2 regions of the Bacillus sp. 2175 genome follow, and region 2 is predicted to be linked to the other one. Evidence: riboswitches for the same ligand, from Rfam matches in the RefSeq annotation. Region 2 holds a riboswitch; the other holds the start of a gene.
What was found. A riboswitch is a leader RNA that binds a small molecule or an ion and turns the genes downstream of it on or off. The one in region 2 is predicted to bind magnesium.
Positions count from the first base shown of each region.

Region 1: it holds a riboswitch for magnesium, as region 2 does, so the genes downstream of both, ACXKY9_RS07360 (P-type ATPase actuator domain-containing protein) here and ACXKY9_RS15550 (FtsW/RodA/SpoVE family cell cycle protein) in region 2, are expected to answer to the same signal.

Region 1 covers NZ_CM173819.1:1,345,585-1,350,616, forward strand. Annotated here, with positions in the region: RNA gene ssrS (6S RNA) at 1-20, shown strand, start outside; gene ACXKY9_RS07340 (hypothetical protein) at 75-524, opposite strand; gene ACXKY9_RS07345 (hypothetical protein) at 608-919, shown strand; gene ACXKY9_RS07350 (glutathionylspermidine synthase family protein) at 923-2,161, shown strand; gene ACXKY9_RS07355 (DUF350 domain-containing protein) at 2,154-2,540, shown strand; M-box (ykoK) riboswitch at 2,754-2,919, shown strand; gene ACXKY9_RS07360 (P-type ATPase actuator domain-containing protein) at 3,255-3,980, shown strand; gene ACXKY9_RS07365 (5'-3' exonuclease) at 4,113-4,979, shown strand.
Region 2 covers NZ_CM173819.1:2,987,583-2,992,614, reverse strand. Annotated here, with positions in the region: partial or broken gene ACXKY9_RS15565 (Ger(x)C family spore germination C-terminal domain-containing protein) at 566-825, shown strand; partial or broken gene ACXKY9_RS15560 (HXXEE domain-containing protein) at 1,007-1,075, shown strand; gene ACXKY9_RS15555 (aromatic ring-hydroxylating oxygenase subunit alpha) at 1,296-2,264, opposite strand; gene ACXKY9_RS15550 (FtsW/RodA/SpoVE family cell cycle protein) at 2,452-3,573, opposite strand; M-box (ykoK) riboswitch at 3,758-3,934, opposite strand; M-box (ykoK) riboswitch at 4,441-4,606, shown strand; gene mgtE (magnesium transporter) at 4,888-5,032, shown strand, end outside.

The sequences.
Region 1 (5,032 bases), 1.6 Mb from region 2:
ACGGCATATGTGGGGCTATATAAAAACCTTACGTTTTATACGTAAGGTTTTTTTGTTGCATAGATATATTAATATTATCTTGATTCACCTGTGAAGTTTCCGTAATAAATGTAGCACTTTCTGTCTTCATCAGTCTCTCTTGAATCCAAGGAGAATTCCATAGAAATGCCGTCTCGCTGAATATATATAATATCTGAATGAAGAGATGGTAAAATTTCTTCGTAGTTCCATACATCTTGACTATCTACTAAGCTTGAACTTGTTTCACTTAGTTCTCTAATTTCAAAACCGATGTGGGAGTATGTAGGGTCTGAAGGGTCATTGGCGAAAACTTCTTTTTGAATATAAATAACTGCTGTTCCGTCTGGGTCAACCGAAGTTGCAGTAACAACATAAGTATTTTTCTCTTTAATAAAATATTCACAAGTCATGCGTGCGATAATTTCAGAATTAGAAATATTGGCGTAGTTCCATAAAGCAGGATACCCTTTCGTTTCATCATTAAGTCGATATTCTAAGCGCATTTTATACCTCTTCTTCCTTTTTCTTCTACTTTATCATGCCATCCTATATAATAGGAATAGAATTTAAAAAGGGGAGTGCGAAGGTGACAAAAACGAAATGGCTAGTAGGTGGTGTCGTAACGTCTTTAATGACTGGCACTTTATTTGGTTGCGCACAAGATCTTCCCCCAAAACCGAATGATAATAGTTGTTCTGATTGGGATTGGGATGATGAACTTGGGGTATGGCAGTGTGATGATAGTAGTTCAGGTTATCGTGGGCATTATTTCTATGGTGGGCGATACTATCAAAATAAATCCACTTTTAAAAATTCATCGGCGTTTAAATCGTATCAATCGTCTACTGAATTTAAAGGTGGAATTGGAAGCGGTTCAAAGGGAGGATTTGGGGGCTAAAATATGTCGCAATACATAAGGGATCGAAAAGAATTTTATTTAAAATATCCGAATTTTTGGTCGGATTTATATGAATGTGAGTATAGTTTGTTTCATGTTTTTTCTATAACAAATCAGACTTTGGACCAATTACACTTAGCGACTGAACGAATGGGCAAAATATTTTTTAAGACTGCTAGACTGCTGCGTAATCTAAGTGACGAACAGCTTCTAGATCTTGGCTTTCCATCCCCGAGTTTATCATTCATTAGAATGAAAGGGCTTTATCCTGAATCTGTAATTTCGCGATTTGATTTTGCTGTAACAGAGGATAACAAAATCAAAATGCTTGAGTTTAATAGTGATACACCAACTTTTATTGTGGAATGTTTTCAAATGAATGGGAAAGTATGTGAAAATCTAGGCTATGATGATCCAAACTCGGATCAAGAACGATTGCTATCTTCTGGTCTAACGAAAGCAGTAATGGAAGCGACAAAGGGATTAGATAATCCAAATGTTGTTTTTACAGCACATCATGAACATATCGAGGATTGGAATACCACTATGTATTTAAGTCAGCTATGCCATGTTGAAAATAAAGTAGTGCCAATGTCAGAACTTAGAATTACAAAAGATGCTCTAGTTGATAAAGATGGGGCGAAGATTGATGTTTTATATCGCCAAACATATCCGATAGAAGATTTAATTGAGGATCAAGATCCTGAAACAGGAGATTTGGTAGGTGTGGAACTGCTGCAACTTGTAAAAGCCGGAAAGCTTTTTATAATAAATCCTTTGTCAGCATTTTTACTTCAGCCAAAATCAATTCAGTGTCTTATTTGGGGGTTAGCAGAAGAAGAGGTCTTTTATACAAACGAGGAACAACAGTGGATTAAAGAATATATGTTACCTACATATTTAGAACCAGATTTATTTTTAGGAAAAGGTTCTTTCGTTCAAAAACCTTCATTTGGTAGAGAAGGAGATACAATTACGATTCGCGATAAGGATGAAAATATTATGCTTCAAAATGCACATCAAACGTATAAAACTGCACTGCCGATATTTCAAAAGTATACAGAACTGCCAGTCGTATCCTTGGAAACAGAAAAAGGGATGGAGAAACTGTCCTATGTGTTTGGTTCTTTTTTAATTGCTGGAAAAGCGAGTAGTATCGGTATTCGCGCGGGAGAAAAGATTACAGGAAATGAATCGTACTATTTACCGGTAGGTATAAAAAGGAGGGGGAAAAATGATTAATTTTTTATTATATTTAGCAGTAACACTTGGACTTTTATGTATTGGTCTGTTCTTGATGGAAGTGACAACGAAAGTTAAGGAATTTAAGTTAATGGCTCAAGGTAATAAGGCGGTAAGCTATGTGCTTGGAGGGCGATTACTTGGGTTAGCTATCGTTTTATATTCGACAGCAGCTAATTCAATTTCACTTCTTGATATGATTTCGTGGGGAGCAGTTGGGATTTTGGCTCAAATTATCGTCTTTTATTTAGCTGAGTGGCTTACACCACGCTTTAATATAAACAAAAGTCTCGAAGAAGATAATCAAGCAGTCGGTCTTTTTCTTATGTTTTTATCGCTTTCAATTGGGATTGTAATCGCTGGTTGTATAACTTATTAAAAACTTTACGTTTAAACGTAAAGTTTTTTATTTTATCCCGCTATTTGCCGGGCAGCCCGATTGGTGAGGGCTAATAATCAGTGGCGGATGAACAAAACCCCCACTGATTAAAGTTTCACTTTATATACGTTAGTTTGCCATACCATTTGAAAAAATTGTAGGCTACGGTTGACATCTATTTTAAATAAGAGTAACATTTTCAATGTAATGAAAATAAGTCTCTGTTAGGTGAGGCTCCTGTATAGAGAAATGCTACTGCCCAAAAATGTCGAGAGACGCCAATGGGTCAACAGGAATGATCGAATTAAGGTTTTTCTTAACGTAGCTGGTAATGTACCTATGCTATACAGTGCTAAAACTCGGTGAGGGAGAGGTCCGTAGATTTCTAATTATATTAGAAATCGTTTATTTGTGTATGTAATGGCCGCTACTCTCTTAAGGGTAGGGGTCTTTTTTGTTACCAAGCTATGAGTAATTTCATATTATAAACTATAAAATTAAACGAGGAGGTGAGGAGCATGTCAAATTCTGACTCGGTTCCGTTACCCATATACTTCAAATCAAAAATATATGATGTAGGCAGGAAACGATTTGTTCCTCCCTCTATATTTATCACAATATAGCGTTTATAAAGCGCGAGACACTTTCACAGTAAAGTGGATAAATTGAGAAACAAAGCGTTTCTTCCTATGTTGTAAAGGAGGAGACGATAATATGTTATATGCAAACAAAACTGTGGGTAACACGTCATATAAACTAAGTAAAAAATCAATAAAAGAACAAACAATGCTCCAAAAAAATAAAGATTTATTAATTGAAATTGCAACAAGAGATGTAAAATCTGTATTTGCATATTTTAAAACAACAAGAGACGGACTATCAATGAAAGAGGCACAAAAACGTATTCAAGTATATGGCCGAAATGAACTAACTTCAAAAAGAGCACTTCTTGCAGAAGTAATGATGAAGCTAGGTGGCATGATTCCAGGTTTTTCAAAACAACGTGTGTGTGATGAATTACAACGTGAAACGATTACTGTATCTAGAGTAGAATGTTCTAGTAGTACAGGGCTAAATAGTGAACTGAAAATGATGGAGATACCTGTGCAAGAACTTGTACCTGGAGATATGATTTTTCTTTCGGCTGGAGATGCTGTGCCAGCTGATGTACGTATTATTTATGCAGATGATTTATTAGTGAATGAGTCTGTGTTAACGGGAAACGAAGCGAATATAGAGAAGTTTGAGAGCTGCTATCACCTTGAACGTAAACGGTTTATTCCATTAAAACGGATGAAAGATTATAATCCACTTGAGCTTGAAAATGTATGTTTTAAAGGTTCGCATATTGTTAGTGGAAATGCAAAAGCTATCGTTGTTTCTACTGGAAAAAATACGTATTCAGGCATCTTGCATACTTGTTGTAGTAGAACGTCTTAATGTGTTAATGATGCTAAATATACAAAAACAATGTATAATAGACAAAGTTGAGCAAAAACGTAGAATGGTAATCTATTTATATAACCTTACGTGATAACGTAAGGTTATTATTTTTTTAATAGGAGAGGAATTATGAAAAAAGTATTATTAGTTGATGGTATGGCACTATTATTTCGTGCTTTTTACGCAACAAGTGTCTACGGACAATTTATGAAACGACAAGATGGAACCCCTACGAACGGGATTCATGGTTATATGAAACACTTATTAACAGCTACGCAAGCGATCGAACCAACACATATCGTTACATGCTGGGATATGGGAAGTACGACATTTAGAACAGAATCGTTCTCGAATTATAAAGCAAATCGTGCAGCGCCACCAGAAGAATTAATTCCTCAATTTGATTTAGTGCAAGAAATGACTGCAAAATTATCCATTCCAGTTATCGGTATGAAAGGCTACGAAGCCGATGATTGTATCGGTACGCTTGCAAAACAATATTGCAATGAAGCTGAAGTTTATATTTTAACAGGTGATACGGATTTACTTCAACTTGTTGATAAGAGCGTTACAGTCATGCTTCTGCGTAAAGGAATTGGAAATTACGAATATTACACACCGGAGAAAATCATGGAAGAAAAAGGTGTAGAGCCGTGGCAAATCGTCCACGCAAAAGCTTTCATGGGAGATACAAGTGATAATTATCCAGGGGTAAAAGGTATCGGTGAAAAAACAGCGTATAAGCTTATTCAAGAGCACGGAACAGTATCCGCTGTACTAGAAAATGTAGAATCATTAACAAAAGCGCAGCGTACGAAGATTGAAAGTGATTTAGAGAACTTAAATATTTCGTTACAATTAGCCCAAATTCACTGTGAAGTTCCAATTTCATGTTCACTAGAAGAAGGATTACACACAATGGATGAAGAAAAACTTAGATTTGTTTGTGAAGAAATGAATTGGGGAAGACCTGAAATATTAATAAATATGCTATAAATAGTTTGGGAAGAGGGATGTTGCATAAGTCGAACTTTGACTTGGTGACACCT
Region 2 (5,032 bases):
TTTCCCAACAAACATAACTTAATGAATCCTTTCTATATATCATTATAAAAAATTCATAAAGTAGGCAATTGTACATCTTTATTTTATGTAGGTTAGATAAATATGTGCCTTAATAAGTCTGTGCTTTCTTTATGAAATTCTTATTGGTAATTAAACAATAAATTTAATATATTTTAATGATTGTATAGGGTAAAACTTAATTTGTTTTTTCATTTTCTCTTTTACAATTGCTTGTGGTCCTTTGTTAAAATTGTAGTAATATATTGAACTGTATATAAAGATAGATATTTTAAATTTTTCATCCTAAAATAACTTACTATATCTAGCTAAAAATGTTGTTTTTTCAATGAAGAAGTAAATTTTGGGTGTATGGTTTATTGGTTATATTAAGTGTTTTGTTAATGTTAAACATAACTCTTATTGCACATACATTTTTTTAGATCGCAAAGAAGAATTTATTCGTCTGTCAAATTCTATGTTAACTGGTAAAACAGACTAATTTTAGATGAAAGATTCTATAATAAATCTGGAGAAACAAAAATAATTGAAAACATTTGAGCATGGAGATAAAAAACGCTTAACGAAGGATATTTCAAAAGAGATGGAGCAAAGGATTCAAAAATCAATACAGCTTGTTCAAAAAAATATAAGGTGGATGTATTAGCATTAGGAGAAGTATATAAGCGGAATAATTATAAAGAATGGAAGAAAATAAGTAAGAATTGGGATCAAGGTGAAAATTATTTTAGTAATGCTGACATTAATGTTTATGTTCATCTAGTAATTGAACATTCAGGCTCAGCTTTACCGAAGAGAGTGAAATAAGGTGATTTAAGTCGTTAGCGGATTAGAAATACGCTAAACGATATTAATGCTGGTTCTGCATTTTCAATCAGTGCAGACTTATGTACTTTAAACGTGATTAATAAATTATATTTGGCTTATTATGATCCTTTGGTTAGCACTAGTTAGAGTTATAGTAAAAATATTAAGCAGAAACGACTTATTTTTAATAATAAGAGGAAATATGTTACTGAAAAGTAAGGAGACAAATTATTACTTTTTTAAAGAGTAATTAGGTCCGTACAATGACGCATTAAAGTGATTCATAAGGGATTCTGAATGCTAAGAGAGTGAGAATGAATTACAAAAGAAAGGTGCATAGGCGCCTTTCTTTTTTTGAAGGGATTTTTTGTTACGAGTTAGTACAAAATTGGGTTCAGGGGGTACTATAAAATTTTAGCTTGATGGCGATGGGGTAGCATCCACGTCTATCAACATCACTACACCTATATTTAATACTGCGTTACGTGCCTTGAATCAAGTGAAAAACAAGACCCATTTTGTAAAAACTGAAACCAACGTTTTCTAAACTGAACTTGAGCCATATCTGCATGAACATGGGCCTCCATTTTTAAAGCTTCTGGTATAGGTCTAGGATGTTGACTTTCTACAATAATTTGATCCTCTTTTAGTACTCTTAAACTAAATTTAGCTAAAATTTGGTCTAGTAAAGGGAAGTACTTTAAAAATGTCCTTCCGGTATATCCCATAATTAATGTCTCTTCTTCATCAATTGGTGTAAACGTAATGTACTGAATAAATGACTCATTCTCCTGTTTGCCACTGTGAAGCATCCACTGATGTGGGAATTTGTATTCAAGGTAAGCATCACCATTTGAGAATATAAACTGATCCAGTGTTCCCTCCAGCTTATAATTGGTTGATTCGGCTTTTGTTTTTCTACCAATCGTTTTTTTATGTACATAAGCAAGATGAGCAATATCCAGCACAGATTCGATTGATCGAGTAAGGTGTGCATTCCAAGTGGCGTGGAAGAAAGAGAGTTTAAAAGGAGTGTTCTCCATTACATGAAAAGTTTGCCATTCAGGTGGAGTTTCCTCATTATCAGGATATATCCAAATCAACCCAATCTTTTCTTTTACAGGGTATGAGAGGGTATGAGCAAATTTCGGGATAGGTTTATTGGGTTGGGATGGAATTCTTACACAAGTACCACAACTATCGAACTCCCAACCATGGTAGGGACAGACTAGTTTACCATTTACTACTTGTCCCAGTGATAAGTCAGCGCCACGATGAGGGCAGTAAGGTGATAGGGCCTGAACTTCGTCTTTTTCATCCCGATATAATACAAAATCTTTGCCAGCAACTCTTTTTTTTACTGGAATCTTTTTTATATCTTTTGCATAACTCACAGCATACCAATTACGTGGGAATACTCTATTTATATTTAGAGTCATTTATTTTCTCCTTCTTTTTTATTCACCTAGTAGATATTAGTGGTGTCTACTGTATACTGTCTATTCTATGCTATAAAATATTTTAAATGTTCGTCTAAAATTAAGAAATCTACAGTTTGATCAAATCATTATGAAAGCCTGTATAATCTCTCTAAATGTAACAAAAATGACTATAGTACAATAGATTTTAAAAAGGAGAATGTCTTATTTTATTGAAAATTGAGATATTAAGCAATATTCCTATTGCTATTAAATTGACCATTAAAGAACTTCCACCAAAACTTACAAATGGAAATGGAGTACCTGTAAGAGGAAATAGTCCCGTAATACCACCTAAATTTACAACTGATTGCATACCAATCATACATCCTATACCAATTGCTATAAAACTGCCGAATGGATCTACACATAATTGTGCAATTTTTAAGGAGCGAAGTACCATAGTCAAAACTCCCACCAATAGAATAAATACACCAATAAATCCTAGTTCTTCAGAAACTATTGCCATTATAAAATCAGTATGTGGTTCCGGAAGATACCCTGTTTTTTGTATGCTATTTCCAAATCCACGACCAGTGATTCCTCCAGAGCCAATGGCAATAAAAGAGTTTACAAGCTGATATCCATTTCCTTGCGCATCAAGAAAGGGATTGAAAATCGTAGTAATACGTGTCTTTTGAACTGCTGATAAACTATATTGAATCAAATAATATAAAATAGGTAACCATAAAATAGAACCGATGGTAGTTCTTTTGATTAGTAGATTTATATTTATTCCTGAACAAAGAAATATGCTAAAACCTATACCTAATATTAAAAGTGCAGATCCTAAATTTGGTTGTTTAAAGATAAGAAAAAAAATTGTAGCTAAAAAAAATAAAAGTTTTCCGATACCACTCCAGTTATTTTTAGCTTGTTCTTGTCGCAATGCAAAAAAACGGGCTGTTACAAGTATTGTTCCTAATTTAAGAAATTCAGCTGGCTGTATTCCAAAGATCCATGATTGAGCATTATTTACCACTTTTCCTTTCCATAAAACCATAATTAATAAAAAAATCCCCCCAATCATAATACAGATTGAGACTATTCGTTTTTTCCATATTTCATATGGGAGTAAAGCACAAATTATTAATCCTATTGTTCCTAAAAGTAGCTTTGTTAATTGAGAATCAACAAAATGTCTACTGTTATAACCGTAATGTTGGACAGCGACAATGGAGCTTGCACTATACATCATGATAATGCCTAAAGTACATGTTATGAATAGAGGAAGGAGCAATAGATAATCGAGTTTTAATATTTTTTTCATTTTAATATCCTCCTGATTTAAAACAAAACATAATATTACATTTGTTAATGAATAGAATCTTGTTCTCGTCAATTACTAAATATGACTTTTGTTTAGAAAGATTCTATCACTTATTCCCTGTTTTTTACGCAAAAATCCCCCTAGTATGTAACTAGAGGGATTCAAAATGGCATGACTAAATAAGGCTTTTCCCCCCTAGTAGAGCTTTGGCACTATACAACGTAAAGTAATGAAAATTCATTACTTAGCTATCTTAAGAAGAGCCTTAATCCGACAATTCCTGTTCTACCCATTGGCGTCTTTCGACATTTTTGGGCAATAGCCTGTGTTTGCATAGGAGCCTCACCTAACAGGTTAAGCAATATAAATTTTATGTGTTTGTTTCGTGTAGCAAGCATAAATATATTTTTTTTGCTTGTCAAGCAACCATATTGCTAATTTTATTTGTTTTATTGCTTTATAGTCCTTTGAGAAATGATATAAAAAAATGTCTGTAATCATTCTGTATAAGTACATATTTTTGACTTGTAGTGTATCGTTTGATTAAGTAGTTTAACCATATAAATTTGATAAACAGTAAAGAAGATTTTAATCATAAAAGAAGATTTTTTGTGAATGTTCTTTTTGTATACAGAATGACTAATTATTCATCTTTTGTTATAAAGTTGGAATTTGATTAAAAATAATAAGTTTCATATGTTTTATTACGTTTCTTCGAATTAAATCTATTTGAATTCTATGTTTTTTAAGGGGAATTTTAAATTTATAATAAAATATAATTTCATTTTCTATAAAAGATTTTTTTATAAATGGAATTGAAAGTCAGTTGACAAATATTAAATTCTGGTTTAAATTTTGAAGTAATTCAATAAACTTTGTTAGGTGAGGCTCCTGTATAGAGAAACGCTGCTGCCCAAAAATGTCGAGAGACGCCAATGGGTCAACAGGAACGGTCGGATTAAGGCCCTTCTTAATGTAGCTGGTTATAAAAACCTATGCTATACAGTGCTAAAACTCAACGAGGGAGTGGTATACGATTTGATAGAAAGGCACCTCTGTGATTTCGGCAGAGCTGTCTTAATAATCATTTGTTTGTATTGTGAAAAAACCTTTACTCCTTTTTGAGTAAAGGTTTTTCTGTTTAATGTTATTTATTTTTATCTTGTCTATATTCAAAAAGGAGGTAATTCTAACTAATGAATTGATTGCAATGTAACTATTATTGCTCTAATAAAAAATTTAAGACAGATAAAATAAAACAAAACCACTCATGAAACTCTAGAGTCTCCCTTAGCAATATGAGGAGGAGTTAACATGAAGAAATTATTAAAGGAATTACTTATAACCCAAAATAACTTGGATGCAGAGAAAGTTTTACGTCTTCCGTCGTATGATATTGCGCAAGAAGTAAAACAGTTTTCAATTGAAGATCAAGTCATATTACTAAATACGATTCCTG